Regions from separate parts of the Butyrivibrio sp. AE3004 genome, predicted to be linked through region 1. Evidence: predicted binding sites of a transcription regulator. Region 1 holds the regulator's gene; each other region holds the start of a gene.
What was found. Region 1 encodes Rex, which represses fermentation and respiration genes when NADH is low (regulators of the CRP and FNR family bind a similar motif). Its sites were predicted from a motif close to ATTGTTAANTANTTAACAAT; they were not measured.

Region 1 (5,648 bases):
AGCAAAGCAACAAACCAAATTCTGTATCCTCGTTTAACTTTTTCGCCGGCTGTACTACGCTTGAATCAGCCACAAAAAAATACAAATCTCTGGTAAAGCTTTACCATCCTGACAATATGGATGGCGACACAACCGCTCTTCAGGAGATAAATGTCCAGTATAATTCAATAAAAAAGCGACTTAGCTGATAATTTAAGCTAAGTCGCTTTTTTCTTATAGAAAATCACTATCACACTTCATAAGGCTTTAAAATTTTACCCTCTTTAGCATAGAGTCTCGGAACTCTGTGATTCAGATTACAGGTGAATTCATAATTGAATCTGCCACTTAATTCTCCGAGCTCCTCAACCGTTATCTTTGCGACTTCATTATCACCATAACCGGATTCAGCCCGGCCTATAAGTATTACTTCATCGCCTTCCTTAGCATTTGGTATTGAAGATACATCAACCATAAACTGATCCATGCACACTCTGCCAAGTATTCTGGCCTTTTGGCCATGTATAAGCACATAGCCTCTTCCTCCGGAAAGACTTCTGGGATATCCGTCGCCATATCCGACAGGAATCGTTGCTATTCTCATGCGTCTGTCAGATACAAATGTTCCGCCATAGCTTACAGGCGTATTTTCAGGAATATCCTTAATAAAAGATATGTGACTGTAAAGTGAAAGTGCCGGTTTTATGCATATCTTATCTCTGCTCACCTCTTCGGAAGGCCACATTCCGTACATAGTGACACCGCATCTAACCATATCCATATGCGCTTCGGGCATATCAATTATGCTTGCACTGTTTGAACAATGTACAATCGGGATCTTATAATCATTATCTGCTTCAACCTGAGTAACAAAATTCCCGAATTCCTTTAACCTGTTATGCGCATCAGACAGATCTGCTTCATCTGCTCTTGCAAAATGAGTAAATATTCCTTCAACCTCAATGCCCTCTGTTTTAAGAGCTGTCTTTATGAAATTTTCACCGTTTGCGTCAGGTCTTATTCCGATTCTGCTCATGCCACAGTCAACAGCTATATGAACATGAAAAATCTCATTTCCTCCCTGCGCTCTTCTCTTTTTTACTCTTTCAGAAAGGTGATTGAGCATATCGTATCTGAAAACAGCAGGCCTTATGTTTTCTCTTAACATTCTCTCGTAAGCATATGGAAATGTATATCCCAAAACCAGAATCGGTTTGCTTACTCCGGCCTCACGAAGCTCAAACGCTTCCTCCGCTGTTGCCGTTGCAAATCCCCATATATAGGCATCATTTTGCAGCATTCTCGCGATAGGTACTGCACCGTATCCATATCCGTCTGTCTTTACAACTGCAAGCATCCTTGTGTTTCTTGGTAGCGAATTATACATATTTTCAACATTTTGTGAAATCGCATCCAAATCTATTTTTGCATAAACTCTTGAAAATTCATCCAGCATTATTTATTGCCTCTTTTACAAAATATTACTTTGTCCGGAGAAAATATCCCTGAGACCTCCGGAAATGTCTCTGGCAGTCATACCCTGCCTTCCGTTTTTTATCGCAGCCATATCTCCGGCAACACCGTGCATATAAGCACCAATTGCAGCAGCTTCGGTAACATTTGAAAAACCCGAAACCACAAGTGCACCAATAAGTCCTGCCAGCACATCTCCGCTTCCTGCGGTAGCCATTCCGTCATTTCCACTGAGATTAATAAAACATCTTTCTCCATCAGTAATAAGACTTCTGGCATCTTTACATATAATACACGCATGAAATTCTTTTGCAAGCTTTATGGTTTCATCTATCATACATAGTCTGCAATCATGTATGTTTTTATCTATAAGTCTGGAAAACTCAGCAAGATGAGGTGTCATAACCATATCCGCTTCGTAACCGCAAATAAGTTTTCTTGTTTCCTCATCATCAGATATTATGTTTAGCGCATCAGCATCCAAAACCAATGGGAGCTTTGCATTTTCCAAAATTATACTAAGGATTTCTCTTCCTGCCTTTCCCTTTCCGATACCCGGACCGCAAACAACGGCATCGGACCATAATAAAGCATTTAAAAGATTATCTTTTGCAGCTTTAAATACTTCGCTTTCATTTGTATCAAAGTCTTCCTCGCAATATATATCTGTCATTGCCTCTGGAAGAAGTGTTTGAACCGCAGAAAGATTTGTCTTTTCAGTAAAGACACGCACCATTCCAGCGCCGCTTCTCAGGCAGCTCTCTGCGGCCATAATACATGCTCCGCTTATTCTCTTTGACCCTGCGGCAATAAGAACTTTTCCGAAAGATCCTTTGTTACCTGCCGGATTTCTTTTCGGAAGTAAAAGCTTAGCCATTTCGGAAACATCAGGTATATCTATATATTTGAACCTTGGAGGTTCATTAAGAAATCCATCATCGGTAATTCCTATATTTACAATATGAATCTCTCCGGAATGAGCAGCCCCTGGATAAAAAGCACAGCCCATTTTCAGAAAGCCGAAGGTAACAGTTTCATCAGCACAGATTGCATGTCCCTGAACCTGACCTGTATCTGCATTTATCCCTGTAGGTATATCTGCAGAAATTACGTGAGGTGCTTTTTCATCAAAATCCTCCTTCGAGTAGTTAATCTCACATACTGCAGATTTGTAGTCACCTTCAAGATCTCTTGTGCAACCTATACCAAGCATGGCATCAACAATTACCGAACTTCTTTTAATCTCGTTATTTATACTTGAAGCATCAAAATCAATCACTGTAACACCGTAAGACAGGGCAATTTTCAGCTGCTGTTCACATGCTTTTGTTCTCTTTGAAGAAGCTGCTTTTTCATTCAGCTTGTGGTTGACAAGCACAAGAACAACAGGAATATCATCCTGATGCAGAATTCTTGCAGCAGCTATTCCGTCACCACCGTTATTTCCGCTTCCTGCAAATATCAGCACTCGTCCGCCTGCGGGCAATGACTTTTTTACATATTTGCATATAGAAAGCGCCGCCCTTTCCATCAGAACATCCTGAGGGATTCCAAAGTGATCTATCGTAGCCTGATCACATCTCTTCATTTCGGCAGCGCTTACTACATATCTTGAGTTTTTATCAACTATCGGTAAATTTTTCTTCGTCATATATTATCCCATCACGTTCTTCCATTCCCGGCTTTACAATAGGGTGCCTTCTTTCCGGATCGTATTTTAAGTCAAACAGGTCTATAACTTCAGGGCCAAATATATTGTGCATATATGAATAAACGTTAAAATTTTCTATCTCCTTTTCCTGCATCCGTATAATATTCTTTTTTAGCTGGACCCTTACCTGGGATACCCATTCATCAATCGCAGTTATTTCAACTGTATTGTCATGTATCCTTTTGTAAAATAGCTCCATAGTTTCAACCATGAGCTGATAGTTAACCTGGTATATTTCCCTGGGAAGGCCAAGCATTTCATCCTCACAGCCTTCTATTTTCTCATTACATTCCTTGATCAGCCTCGTGTGGTCATCCATTTCGGCTTCAAGCTTTTTTCTTTGTTTTGGATTTTTGTCAGCGTCATCCCTTAAAACAACAATTTCTCCAAGAAGCTTCTTTTTAAGACGTTTTATGTCTTTAATCTTCTCTCTTATTTCTTCCTGCTTTGCAACAAGCTTAATAAGCTCAGCCTCAATCCCTTTAATTTTTGCGGTCTTGGGGCTTAGTGTAAAAAGCTGTTGCCATTTTTCATCTTTGAAAAGGATAGGCACATCCTTTCCAATAAGTGCATCGGAATAATTATTGTCGCTCTTGGCCATATCGGAATCCTCATGCTCTCATCTGTAAACGCATGGTTTTAGCTGTCTTCTACCGGTCTGAAACCGATTCTTACTTTTTGTGGGAACTTTCATATCTGTCAATACTGTAAGACAGCTTCATAAGTGAATCCGAAAGATGAACATTTTCAACCTGTACATACGGTGGAACTTCAAGATCTACGTGTGCAAAATTCCAAATTGCTTTAATACCGCATTTTACAAGTTTATCAGCCATTGGAACAGCCTGATCCTTCGGGATTGTAAGAACAGCTATCTCAATTTTGTTTTCCCTTACAAAACTTTCGATCTCCTCTATGGGCCTTATCTCTATATCACGAATCTTCTTTCCGTGAAGATCCGGATTTAGATCAAATGCACCTTTAAAAATAAAACCTCTGTTAAAAAAATTATTATAACCTGATAACGCCTGCCCCAAATGTCCCGCACCTATGATAATAAGTGTGTGCTCTCTACCAAGCCCTAATATTTTTCCTATCTCTTCATAAAGATATTCTACATTGTATCCATAACCTTGCTGCCCAAAGCCTCCAAAGTTATTAAAGTCCTGTCTTATCTGAGAAGCAGTTACCTTCATGATATCGCTGAGCTCCTGAGAAGATATGCGGGTAATTCCCTGATCCTTGAGTTCTCCGAGATATCTGAAATATCGTGGCAGACGACTTATAACCGCCTGAGAAATTTCTTTTCTCGCCATGTTTCCTCCAACCATGTATTTCTCCGAATATATTGCGCTTTTAATATTTTGCTCTAAAAATCCGGATATTATAATTATACTATCTGTTAAAATATAGTCAATGTAGACAAATGAATACACAATAAGGTTTTGCTTTTATTTTTTGAAGTAAAAAAATTCTTTCAGCATAGATATTTACTGATAAAATAACTTTCGACTATAAGTGAATTTGTTTTTTCTTTAATAACAAATTTATAAATAATTTCTAATTACCCTTTATAATACAAGTATGTGACTATGTCGTTTTTTAAGTATATGAGGTCATAAAATTATGGGAATGTCTATTGGCGGATTAGGCGGATATAACGTCTACCAGGCACAGCCTATGAATATGTCTTTATCAAATCAGGCACCTGTTTCAGATGTCTATGATAAGCATAAGGCTGTGGGCGACATTGCAACAGTTGCTCCCGTTGTATACCCAAATGCACAGGAAGTGAAGGTTGGAGAAGTCGCAAGCACTGATGGTAAGGAAGAATCATTAAAGGTCAATCAGCAATTTAACCAGATTGCATCTAAGTTTGGCAGTGCTACAGTTGGTTATGGGCGTGATCTTAGCGGTTATTCCTATGGACAAAGCGGCGGATCTTTTGATGCTTTTGCCTGATATATAATTCAGGAAAGACTCGTTAGACGCTCGAAGAAATCCGGAACATCAAAATCCCGGACATATATAATCTTTCAATTTACAAACAGAGTTCTTTTAAAGTTGAAAGATTATATATGTCCGGGACTTTTTATCCTGATATTTCATGTAAATCAATGGTATTTATTCACTTAGTGTTGCCCATTCATCATAAAGAATGCCAAGTCTTTCCTCATTAGCGGTCAGTTCATCGGATAGCTTTCGTACTTTTGCAAGATCCGTTGCAACAGAAGGGTCCAGAAGTTCTTCATTAATCTTTTCATTTCTTTCCTCCAGTTTTGCAATCTCATCTTCACATTTTTTTATTGCAGCTTCCTGTTTACGTTTTCTGGCAGCTTCTTCTTTTTGTGCTTTCCAGTCTGCAGCTCCCGTACTTCCATTATCAGATGGAGCCGTCTTGGAAGCGCCTGCAAGCTTACCGAAAGAGCTACCCTGCGCAGCTTCGGAAGCATTCATATCTATTCCCCTTCCAAAGCTTGAAGCA
Region 2 (5,648 bases), 1.8 Mb from region 1:
CAAAATACTCTCTCATTGATTTAAACATTTCAACAGTACCAATAATAAGATAGTTCCCCTTCGAAAGATCTATCTGTCCATCATCTACCGTAAAGTAATGCCAGGGTCCATACATAGTTTCGTATGTGCGTTCCTCAATTATCTTTCTATTCTCTCTGAACTTCTCGTAACGTTCTATACTACAAAAGAAATACTGAACTCCGTCTTGTTCCTTTTCTCTCATTGGTCTGGTTGTGTAAATAATTACCTTTTTAAGATCAACTTTTCCTCTTTCAAGGAGGCTTTTATAAATTGTATCCTTTCCACATGAGCTTCTGCCCATTATCTCAAATATTTTTCCCATAAAACAATTTCTTACTTTCTTATTTTTTCTACAGCTCTTATTTTTCTATAACTCTTATTTTTCCATAACTCTTATTTTTCTCTATATTTCTTATTATCGTAAAAAGTATATTTTCTCTCTGTGTCTGTTTACGGTACGAGCTGATGACACGCAATAGTGGCTTTTCCTGGCAGTACTTCCATGTGCTTAACTACTTTATCTTTTTCCACCTTGCGGGAACTGTCTTTCCTTCATCTTTATGAATATGCTACTTATTTTTATTGTAATCCATATTATTTTTATTCTATATTTTCTTTATACAAATAGTTTCATATTTCCGGGTTAAACGAATATTTTTAGATGATACATACCAAGCTGCTGTATTTGTTGTTACTTGATTATGCTAAGCATTCTCGGACGATATCAGTATCATTTATCACATTATCTATCAGGTAAAACAATACTGACTTTCCTTTCCCCATTTTGCAAAATATTGACACCTTGAATATTTCTTCCATCATTAATATAATGGCCTATACTATTTATAAGTTCTTTTGTAAACACTTCTCCAGGTACAATTAATGGTATACCCGGTGGATATAAATTAACAAACTCTCCGGATATTCTTCCTGTTGCAAGTGAAATATCCAATTCTTCCCGTGTTGAATCCCATGCTTTATAGATTGGAAGCAGTGCTTTAGGATAATTGTCACTTACTGTAAATTCCTTACATATATTCTCACTCGTACTATTATTTACATCTTTATTATTTATTTTAAAATTCAGCTTATTATCTATTTCATTTATTGCCTTAATAAGCCGATCAATTCCGTCATCAGAATCATATCCTGTAATGATCAATAACACATAATCATCACCTGCCATCTCAGGCTGCAAATCATAATCTAAACGAAGTATATCATATATCTGTTGTCCCGTAATAGCTCTGTTTCTCACGAAAACAAGCACCTTACATGGATCCTTTATACAATCTTCTCCCGGAATAAAAAGATAATTACAATTAATTGTTTCTCTTAGAATTCTCTTCTTATATTCAATTAACCTTCCAAATATCTCATCTCCTCTATCTAAAATATCATTTATACATGAATCAATAGATGACATTAAGACATACGATGGACTACTTGATTGATAAATTCTAAGAAACCTTCTTAGCATTTCTCTATTTATCAGGTTTCCCTGAACATGAATTAAAGCTGTCTGTGTCATTGACGCCAGAGTCTTATGAACACTATGTATAATAATATCTGCACATTGTGTAATTGCATTTTCGGGTAAATCTTTAAATAATCCAAAATGTGCTCCATGTGCAGCATCAACTATCAATGGTATACTAAACCTATGACATACTTCAGATATTTCTCGAATGTTTGAACATATTCCGTCATAAGTCGGAGAAGTAATAAATACAGCTTCAATACTATTATCTTTCTCTAATTCCGCTTTTACACACTCTGGATCAATTCCTCCCCATACAAATGAAGTATTATCTAGCCTAAGCATTACCGGTTTCAAATAGCTAAGTTCCAGTCTTCTTATATAAGCTGCATGATATAATGCTTTATGCGAATTTCTACCTGCCAGAAGCTTTCCACCTGCCGGTATAGCAGCAGAGATAGCAGCTAAAATACCTGATGTACTACCATTTACCAATAAATGTGTTTCACCTACTCCATATAATCTGCTTGCCTTTTTTTCGATATCTAGCAAAATGCCTTCAGCGTCATGAAGATTATCAAAACCATCTATCTCAGTTATATCTATATCCATATATCCAGCCATACTTCCGGCACAAGGATTTCTCTTATGTCCAGGCATATGAAAAGGGTATAATTTGCTTCTATTTAATTTCTCTAACTCTTTTTTTAAAGATTCCATATTCTTAAGCCTCTATATATTTTTTTAAACGTCTTCTTTACATTCTTATTTTATATTTTCTCATAATATTCTCATTTCATGTATCATCTTTACATTTTAATTTATGTATTCTTCTTATATTCTAATTTTGTGCATCCTCTTTACATTCTAATTTATGTATTCTTCTTATATTCTAATTTTGTGCATCCTCTTTACATTCTAAATTTATGTATTCTACTTATATTCTTATTTTATGCATCCTCTTTTCATTTTAATTTATGTATTCTACTTATATTCTTATTTTATGCATCCTCTTTACATTCTTATTTATGCATTCTACGTATATTCTTATTTCCGCATCCTTTTTATATTCTTAATTTTTTTATTAAATTACTGATCTAAATAATCACTATAATTTCAACATTTATATTTTTTGTTTTTATATACTATTTGTTTTTCTCAGTTATTTTGAAATAACAATAATTTTTTATATTTGCATTTATACTATTGTTATCCAAAGAAAAACATAAATAACTATTTTATTATCATCTAAAAAAGAATTATCTATTTCTCTTAGTCTGCCTTTGTTCAATTACAATATTTTCACTATAAAAATTGTTGTAGTAATCTTATTATATTAAGATTATATAATTATATTGTAATTATCTAGCAAAAGCTCTAATAAATCTATTTTTTCATAATATAAACATTTATCTGCATATAATTTTTAATTATTTGTAAATTTTCTATATTACAAGTTATTTTTCTAACAAAATATTGTATAATGTAGTGTATGAGCGTTTAGCTGATGTTTTATCAGACAATCAGCTATCATAATAGAAAAAGAAAAGGAGTTTAAGAAATGGCAGAAATCAATTTAACACAGTATGGCATTACAGGCACAACTGAGATTGTTCACAACCCTTCATACGAGCTTTTATATGAAGAAGAGATGAAGTCTGATCTCACAGGTTATGAAAAAGGTCAGGAAACAGAGCTTGGTGCTGTTAACGTTATGACAGGTATTTATACAGGACGTTCTCCTAAAGACAAGTATATCGTAATGGATGATAACTCAAAGGATACTGTATGGTGGACATCTGATGAGTACAAAAACGACAACCATCCTATGACAGAAGATACTTGGAATACTGTTAAGGAAATCGCTAAGAAAGAGCTTTGCGATAAGAGACTTTTTGTTGTAGATGCTTTCTGCGGTGCTAACAAAGATTCTCGCATGGCTGTACGTTTCATCGTTGAAGTTGCTTGGCAGGCACACTTTATAAAGAATATGTTCATTCAGCCTACAGTTGCTGAGCTTGCTGATTTCACACCTGATTTCGTTGTTTATAACGCTTCAAAGGCAAAGGTTGAAAACTATAAAGATCTTGGTCTCAACTCTGAGACATGTGTTGCATTCAACATCACAAGTCGTGAGCAGGTTATCATCAATACTTGGTATGGCGGTGAAATGAAGAAGGGTATGTTCTCCATGATGAACTATTATCTTCCTCTTAAGGGCATGGCTTCCATGCACTGCTCTGCTAACACAGATATGGAAGGTAAAAATACTGCTATCTTCTTTGGTCTTTCCGGAACAGGTAAGACAACACTTTCAACTGATCCTAAGAGACTTCTCATCGGTGATGATGAACATGGTTGGGATGATAATGGTGTATTCAACTTCGAGGGTGGATGCTACGCAAAGGTAATCGGCCTTGATAAGGACGCCGAGCCTGATATCTACAATGCTATCAAGAGAAACGCTCTTCTCGAGAACGTTACTGTTGCAGCTGATGGTAAGATTGATTTTGAAGATAAGAGTGTAACAGAGAATACTCGTGTATCTTATCCTATCGATCATATTGAAAACATCGTTTCTAAGGTTAACAAGATTTCTGCAGGTCCTGATGCTAAGAATGTTATCTTCCTTTCAGCTGATGCATTTGGTGTTCTTCCTCCTGTATCAATCCTTACACCTGAGCAGACCCAGTATTATTTCCTTTCAGGTTTCACAGCTAAGCTTGCTGGTACAGAACGTGGTATAACAGAACCCACACCTACATTCTCTGCTTGCTTCGGTCAGGCATTCCTTGAGCTTCATCCTACAAAGTATGGTGAAGAACTTGTTAAGAAGATGCAGAAGTCAGGTGCTAAGGCATACCTTGTTAACACCGGTTGGAATGGAACTGGTAAGAGAATCTCTATCAAGGATACTCGCGGTATCATTGATGCTATTCTTAATGGTGATGTAAACAAAGCAGAAACAAAGAAGATCCCGATCTTCGATTTCGAAGTTCCTACATCTCTTCCTGGTGTTGATCCTGCAATCCTTGATCCTCGTGATACATATGCTGATGCTTCTGAATGGGAAGCAAAGGCTAAGGATCTTGCTGATAGATTCACAAAGAACTTCAAGAAATACGAAGGTAATGACGCTGGTAAAGCTCTCGTAGCTGCTGGTCCTCAGCTTTAATAAATCAATATCTTAATAATTAAAGGGTGGTCAAACGACCACCCTTTTTTCTGCTTAATCCATAATAAAAGAGCCTAACTCTCTAGTCAGACCCTCATAACGCTTGGCAAACCCTCAAAAAAGCTTGATTAGCTATATTTATTGCTTCATAGATATTTTTATTATATCTTATGTATTCGAAATGTCTCTGTAATAATCTATTATACTATACGAAATTTGCTCACAATTAAATTATGGTAAATCAATATAATGAGCTTTCACTTTTGCTTTATGAATCCCAAATGTTTCCATTGTTGAACAATATTTATCTGCTAATGTTACAATCCAGGCTTCTCTGCAAAGAGGAGGAACAATTGTAAGCGGCCACATATGTTTCTTTATTATGTCTTTTTCTCTGGGAGTAAGTATAAAATCTCTACTTGCATTTTTCAGTGCTGTTCCAGGGTGAAAGAAACCATGTAATTTAGGGTGAACGTTTCCCTTATCCTTGCCATCCTTATGCCAATCATATAGAAAATAATCATGCAACAAAGCTCCTCTTACAAGCTCACGCTCATTGCACTTTGCATTCAAAAATCTATTGATCCTAAGAGCTCTTTCTGCCACGTTAATACTGTGTTCATATACGGACATATCACCATGTTGAATAAAACCATGTGACTTTCTAAATGTATGTGAAGAAAGTATTGCTTCTCCATGCTTACGAAGAGATGCTTTTATCTTTTTATGATTTTCAATTCTTTTTTCTAAATTCATTGATCATCCCCGCCTTTATATTAATCCAAGACTTATTTTACGCATCTTTTTATTGTTTAGCAATTACATATATAAAGAATTATATAAAGAACAATCTAATATTTCATTTTTTTATAAGTCATTTGTTTTTATGTTTCTAAATTGGGAAATTAATTAAAAAGATGCCTAGACTCGGAATCGAACCAAGGACACGAGGATTTTCAGTCCTCTGCTCTA
Region 3 (5,648 bases), 960 kb from region 1:
TTGAGTGCCCCTTGCGGATTCTGCTGCTTCTAACTTTTTCATTCTCCATCAGCCTTCCTCCGTGCGACCACCGCCTCTGTACTGAGTTGGTGTAACACCCTGTGTTTTCTTGAAGAGATATGAAAAATAGTGAGGATCCTTGTAGCCCACCAAAAGCCCTATCTCATTGCTTTTCTTGGCTGTTGTTCTAAGCAGATCCTTTGCTGCATTCATCCTATAGTCCGTAAGATATTTGATAAACGGCTGACCTGTCTGCTGCCTGAAAACCGCGCTCAGATGGTTCGGTGAAAAATTCACATGAGCAGCCAATGTATTTAGAGACAGATCTTCCTCTGTAAAATGTTCCTCTATATACGCTATAACCTGATTTACAGCATCCCGATAATGTCCCTTGGAATCATCCTCCCTTAGCGCAGCACCTCTGCTTATGATCCTTACCATGTACTGCTGAGTTCGTCCTTCATCTGCAAGAACTTCCGGAGTGGGTATTTCCGGCTTTTCATCATTTCCAAGCTCATTCTCCAGAAAATCCACAACACAAAAATAAACATCCATCGCTATGTACTGCCTCAGCAATGTGGATCTAATGGCATTTTTCCCCATTCCACCTATAAACTCTTCCACAAAGAACTCTGTTTCCGAGACGTCGCCTCTCCTTAGAAACTCCTTTATTAGTTTTCTATCAATGTGTTTTGGATCTATTTCAGATAAAACAACATCGTTCTTATCGGGATGCAGCTTTTCTTCGGAGCCCACAAGAAAACCGTTGTCTTCTGTCAAATACATATGAGCAAAGGCTCTGCTTGCCCATGCAAAAGAAACAGGTATATCACTTATTCTTCCGACACTCTGTCCCACTCCGCCAAAATATCTTATATGATGATAGCCCTCAAACAATTCCTTCATCTGCAATATGCTATCAGCAATACTTTTTTCTATTGAAGCATCGTCATCACCCTTGAAAAGAAGCGCGATGCCCTCAACTCCAAGGTCAAAGAAAATCGCCCCCATTTTTTCCGCAATTTCTCTGACACCTTTTTCTATCTCAACAACGCTCTTTGAGTATTCAAAAGCATCATGCCTGGTAGACCAAACCTTCAAAAGAATAACATTAAATATTATCGCAGTAAGGTCAACCTGGAGCTTCTTCGAGCTTTCGATAATTTCCGCAAGATTTTTGTTCCCGGATATCAGATCGCTGAAAAGCTCCTGCTTTTCATACTCCGTACGTTCCTTCATTTCTTCTTCGTAACGTTTCTTAACCTCTCGTTCCTGCCGCTTTTCATTGATTTTCTCAGCAAGCGAATCAACCTCCTTTATCAGGTTATCTCCGCTTATCGGCTTTGAGAGATAACAGGATACCCCAATCCTGATTGCTTCCTGTGCATATTGAAAATCCTCATAACCTGTAAGAAGAATTATCTCCATCCAGGGAAACTGTTCCTTAACCATACGGCTAAGTGTAAGTCCATCCATAAAAGGCATTTTTATATCTGTAATAATAATGTCCGGCTGAAGCTTCTGAATCATCGGATACGCAACTTCTCCGTCCCCCGCTTCACCACAAAATTCGTAACCGTGGGCAGCCCAATCCACATTATTTTTTATACCTTCCCTTACAACATACTCATCTTCTACCAAAAATACCTTCATACCCTTTTTCATCCTTCAACCCAAGTTGCCCCACCCTCGGTGGATTTCGGAATCCCTAATTCATAAAAAAGGCCCCTCCGAGCATCATCACCCGGAAGGGCCGGTAATTCAAATAATAAATTCTGCCAAGCTCTACAATTGCTAAATGCTCTGCCAGGCTATTATTCGTAAATCTTAGCTTTCTCTTCGCCATTCATTACACGAAGTGCTCCCTGTGCAAGCGCAAGAAGCTCATCCTCACCGGGATATACAGTTACAGGTGCAATGAATTTAACCTTCTCTGAAAGTCTTTCCATAAGAGGTGCATTATAAGCAATACCACCTGTAATGATGATCTGATCAACCTTACCGTCAAGTACTGCTGCCATTGATCCGATATTCTTTGCAAGTTGGAAGATGAACGCATCGATAACAAGCTTTGCCTTCTCATTACCCTCATCTCTCATCTTGATAACGTTTCTCATATCGTTGGTTCCAAGCCATGCATTGAAACCGCCATTACCAACTGCCATCTTTCTAACCTCTGCCTCAGAATATTTTCCTGAGAAGCAAAGCTTAATAAGACCACCTGTAGGAAGTCCGCCTGCACGCTCAGGAGACATAGCTCCGTCACCATCAAGAGCGTTGAATACGTCGATGATCTGACCATTCTTGTGAGCACCTACGGAAACGCCGCCGCCAAGGTGAACTACTACAAGATTGATATCCTCATACTTCTTGTTGTTTTCCTTTGCAAATCTTCTGGCAACAGCCTTCTGATTGAGTGCATGGAAAATTGATACTCTGGGAAGCTCAGGAAGACCTGAAACTCTTGCTTCATCGCAGAGCTCGTCTACAACAACAGGATCTACGATGTAGGAAGGAACACCGATCTCGTCAGCGATTTCCTTTGCAAGAAGTCCGCCAAGGTTACTTGCGTGTTCACCCTGAACACCTGCCTTGAGGTCCTTAAGAAGAGCATCATTAACCTCGTATGTACCACCGGGGATGGGCTTAACAAGTCCGCCGCGGCCTACAATAACATTGAAAGACTTTACGTCTACATTTGACTCTTTGAGGAAGTTAAGAATGAGTTCCTTTCTCCAGCCAAGCTGATCAGTGATGTGATCATACTTTGCAATCTCCTCTGTGGGATGGCGGAGTGTCTCATCCATTTTAAGTGTCTCATCCTCGAAAATACCAAGCTTTGTTGATGTGGAACCCGGATTGATAATTAAACTTTTGATCATGGTTTTCTCTCCTTTTTCCCTTATTATAAATTCTTCTCTTCTGCTACTACTGCTGCAAGTGCGATAGAGTTGAGCTTAACCTCAACAGAATCAGAACGTGATGTAAGAATTACGGGAGCCTTGGTTCCTGTAAGGATGTTACCGTTCTTAACTGTAGCAAGACGAACGATTGTCTTGTATGTAAGGTTACCTGCATGAATATCAGGGAAAAGAAGGATATCTGCGTCACCTACAATCTTACGGTCCTTAGCGCCTGCCTTGTGTTCTGCCGCAGAAGGATCGATTGCAAGATCCATTGAAAGAGGTCCGTCAACGATGCAGTTCTTAATCTCACCTGCCTCATTGAGACGTGTAAGCTCAGCAGCCTCAACAGTTACGGGCATCTTGTCATTTACAACTTCAACAGCTGCAAGAGGAGCAACCTTAGGACACTCAACGCCACAAGCTCTTGCAACATTTACTGTATATTCAATGATAACCTTTTTATCTTCAAGAGTGGGATAAGGCATGAAAGCAACGTCTGTAAGGAAAAGAAGACGGTCAATGCCGGGAATCTCAAACACACATACATGAGAAAGAGGACGACCTGTACGAAGTCCAACTTCCTTATTCAAAACAGACTTAAGGAATGTCTTGGAATCAAGCTGTCCCTTCATATAAATATCAGCCTTGCCATCATGAACAAGTGATACTGCCTTAGTTGCAGCCTCTACTGTATCCTTCTCATCGATAATTTCGAACTGTGAAAGATCCATGCCCATACCTGCAGCAATCTTCTCAATTTCTTCCTTATCGCCTACAAGAATAGCATCTGCGATGCCGCGCTCCTTTGCCAGCTTAACAGCCTCAAGAACAGGCTCATCCTGTGCACAAGCTACTGCAAGCTTCTTAGTGCTGGCTGTCTTTAACTTTGCAAGAATATCGTCGAAACTCTTACTCATCAGTGTACCTCCTGGGTTATATAAACAAATTTATATTGAGCCACAATTAATAAAAAACATGGCACATCGTTAAAATTTTACCACGATGTGTCATGCTTTTCAATCGAACTCAAAAATTGAATTATTCTTCTCTGCTTAAATTTTTTTACACTCTTGCAGGAATTAAGAATAACAATTGACTATGAATTTTTCCTCATTCCAATCTGGAAAAATATTCCTCAATAATATAAGTCGGAACCTCTGAGTTCATAACGTAATTTTTGTCATCATCTATCATTTGAAGAAGAATGTCAGCTATCTTCGGATCAAACTGAGTTCCCTTTCCGCGTTCAATTTCTTCTCTTACCTTCTGCTGTTTCATAACTCCGGAATAATTCCTCTCGGAGCTCATCGCATCATATGCATCTGCACAGCCTATAATACGTGCTTCTTCAGGAATGGCATTGCCTATAAGCCCATCCGGATATCCGCTTCCGTCATATCTCTCGTGATGCCATCTGGCGCCCACAGCAAGCCCCGGAATCTCCGTAATATTCTGAAGAATCCTGGCGCCTATCATAGGATGCTGTTTCATAAGACTGTATTCATCATCCTGAAGACCTTCCGGTTTAGCGGTTATTGAATCGGGAATCCCTATTTTTCCGATATCATGCAGAAGCCCCATCTGATATATCTCGTACTGCTCCTTGCGACTTTTTCCCATACTTCTCGCAATTTCCATTGAGTACAGTGCGACTCTCTCAGAATGTTCCTTCGTATATTTACCATTTTCATCGGCCACCCTGGCAAGAGCATGCATAAGCTGATCTATCAGCCTTTTTTGCTGATGATATTTAACTTCATAGTTTTCCATTTTGTTTTCTGATCCCTCTTTAGTAATCTCCCCTCGAAAACAAAAATTATTTTTTTCTTATAATACGCAAAATTTCCTGCGCAGAAAAAAAACTACGCAGGAAACCATTTTACACTTTTTAGTGTAGGAGTGGAAGTCTTTTTTCAAAAATAAATTCAATACTCAGAATCCCTCTCTTCTCCTCTGTGCACGAAGCTCTATTCTCCTTTCAGCGCCCTGCCACTCAGCTCTCTCGACCTCAGTGCGGACATTTAAACCATAAGGAACCGTTGTTGGCTTACCCTCTTCATCAATGCATACTTCAGTAACATATGCTCTGTTCACAACATGTCTCATACCTGTGTGGAGATCTTCAACATAAGTGTCGACACGAATCTCCATAGCAGTACGTCCAACATGGGTAATGTGACCGCGAACAACCACTATATCATTAAGCTTTATCGACTGTTTAAATTGCATATTGTCGATAGCTGCTGTCGTGACAGGCGTCCCGGCATGCCTCAACGCAACCGTACCTGCAACCTGGTCAATCCAGCTCATAAGCTTTCCGCCGGATAATCGCTCATACCCATTAATCTCATCGTACTGAACGACTCTGGTCCATTCGGTAGCCGAATCATCTACATTCTTGCTGGCAATCTGGTGATCTACGTGAAAAACTCTGTTATTCATAACCGCCCTCCGTTTTCCGCTAAATATAGATATATTATATCACACCATATGCCTTGGTTATGCATTATATATATAAAAGAAATTTCGGAAGTTCTGCTCTCGCATCCGCTCGCCAGAACTAAGTAGTACACTAAGCTCGAAAATACCTCGCTAAGTGATTACTTAAAAGCCAAAAGCATTTCAGCTGTTTCAAGGAGTGATGTTCCGGAATCCATGGAACATTTCTGAAGATATTTGTGGGCTTCAGGCTCAGTCATATTATGACGCTCCATAAGTATGGCTTTTGCCCTGTCGATAACT

Region 2: the regulator Rex is predicted to act here: its motif matches at 2,924-2,943, upstream of pckA (phosphoenolpyruvate carboxykinase (ATP)).
Region 3: the regulator Rex is predicted to act here: its motif matches at 3,889-3,908, upstream of ptb (phosphate butyryltransferase).

Annotation. Positions count from the first base shown of each region.
Region 1 is NZ_JNLQ01000002.1:1,395,769-1,401,416, reverse strand. Features, by position in the region: gene BV60_RS0109210 (hypothetical protein) at 1-188, shown strand, start outside; gene alr (alanine racemase) at 230-1,435, opposite strand; gene BV60_RS0109200 (bifunctional ADP-dependent NAD(P)H-hydrate dehydratase/NAD(P)H-hydrate epimerase) at 1,451-3,103, opposite strand; gene BV60_RS0109195 (hypothetical protein) at 3,075-3,764, opposite strand; gene BV60_RS0109190 (redox-sensing transcriptional repressor Rex) at 3,835-4,479, opposite strand; gene BV60_RS0109185 (hypothetical protein) at 4,790-5,125, shown strand; gene abc-f (ribosomal protection-like ABC-F family protein) at 5,288-5,648, opposite strand, start outside.
Region 2 is NZ_JNLQ01000002.1:3,224,729-3,230,376, forward strand. Features, by position in the region: gene BV60_RS0116815 (guanylate kinase) at 1-343, opposite strand, end outside; gene BV60_RS0116820 (aminotransferase class I/II-fold pyridoxal phosphate-dependent enzyme) at 764-2,221, opposite strand; gene pckA (phosphoenolpyruvate carboxykinase (ATP)) at 3,063-4,676, shown strand; gene BV60_RS0116830 (HD domain-containing protein) at 4,908-5,432, opposite strand; tRNA gene BV60_RS0116835 (tRNA-Phe) at 5,595-5,648, opposite strand, start outside.
Region 3 is NZ_JNLQ01000002.1:432,991-438,638, reverse strand. Features, by position in the region: gene BV60_RS0104915 (sensor histidine kinase) at 1-49, opposite strand, end outside; gene BV60_RS0104910 (response regulator) at 49-1,653, opposite strand; gene buk (butyrate kinase) at 1,815-2,882, opposite strand; gene ptb (phosphate butyryltransferase) at 2,906-3,823, opposite strand; gene BV60_RS0104895 (HD-GYP domain-containing protein) at 4,017-4,676, opposite strand; gene BV60_RS0104890 (acyl-CoA thioesterase) at 4,839-5,348, opposite strand; gene BV60_RS0104885 (ANTAR domain-containing response regulator) at 5,507-5,648, opposite strand, start outside.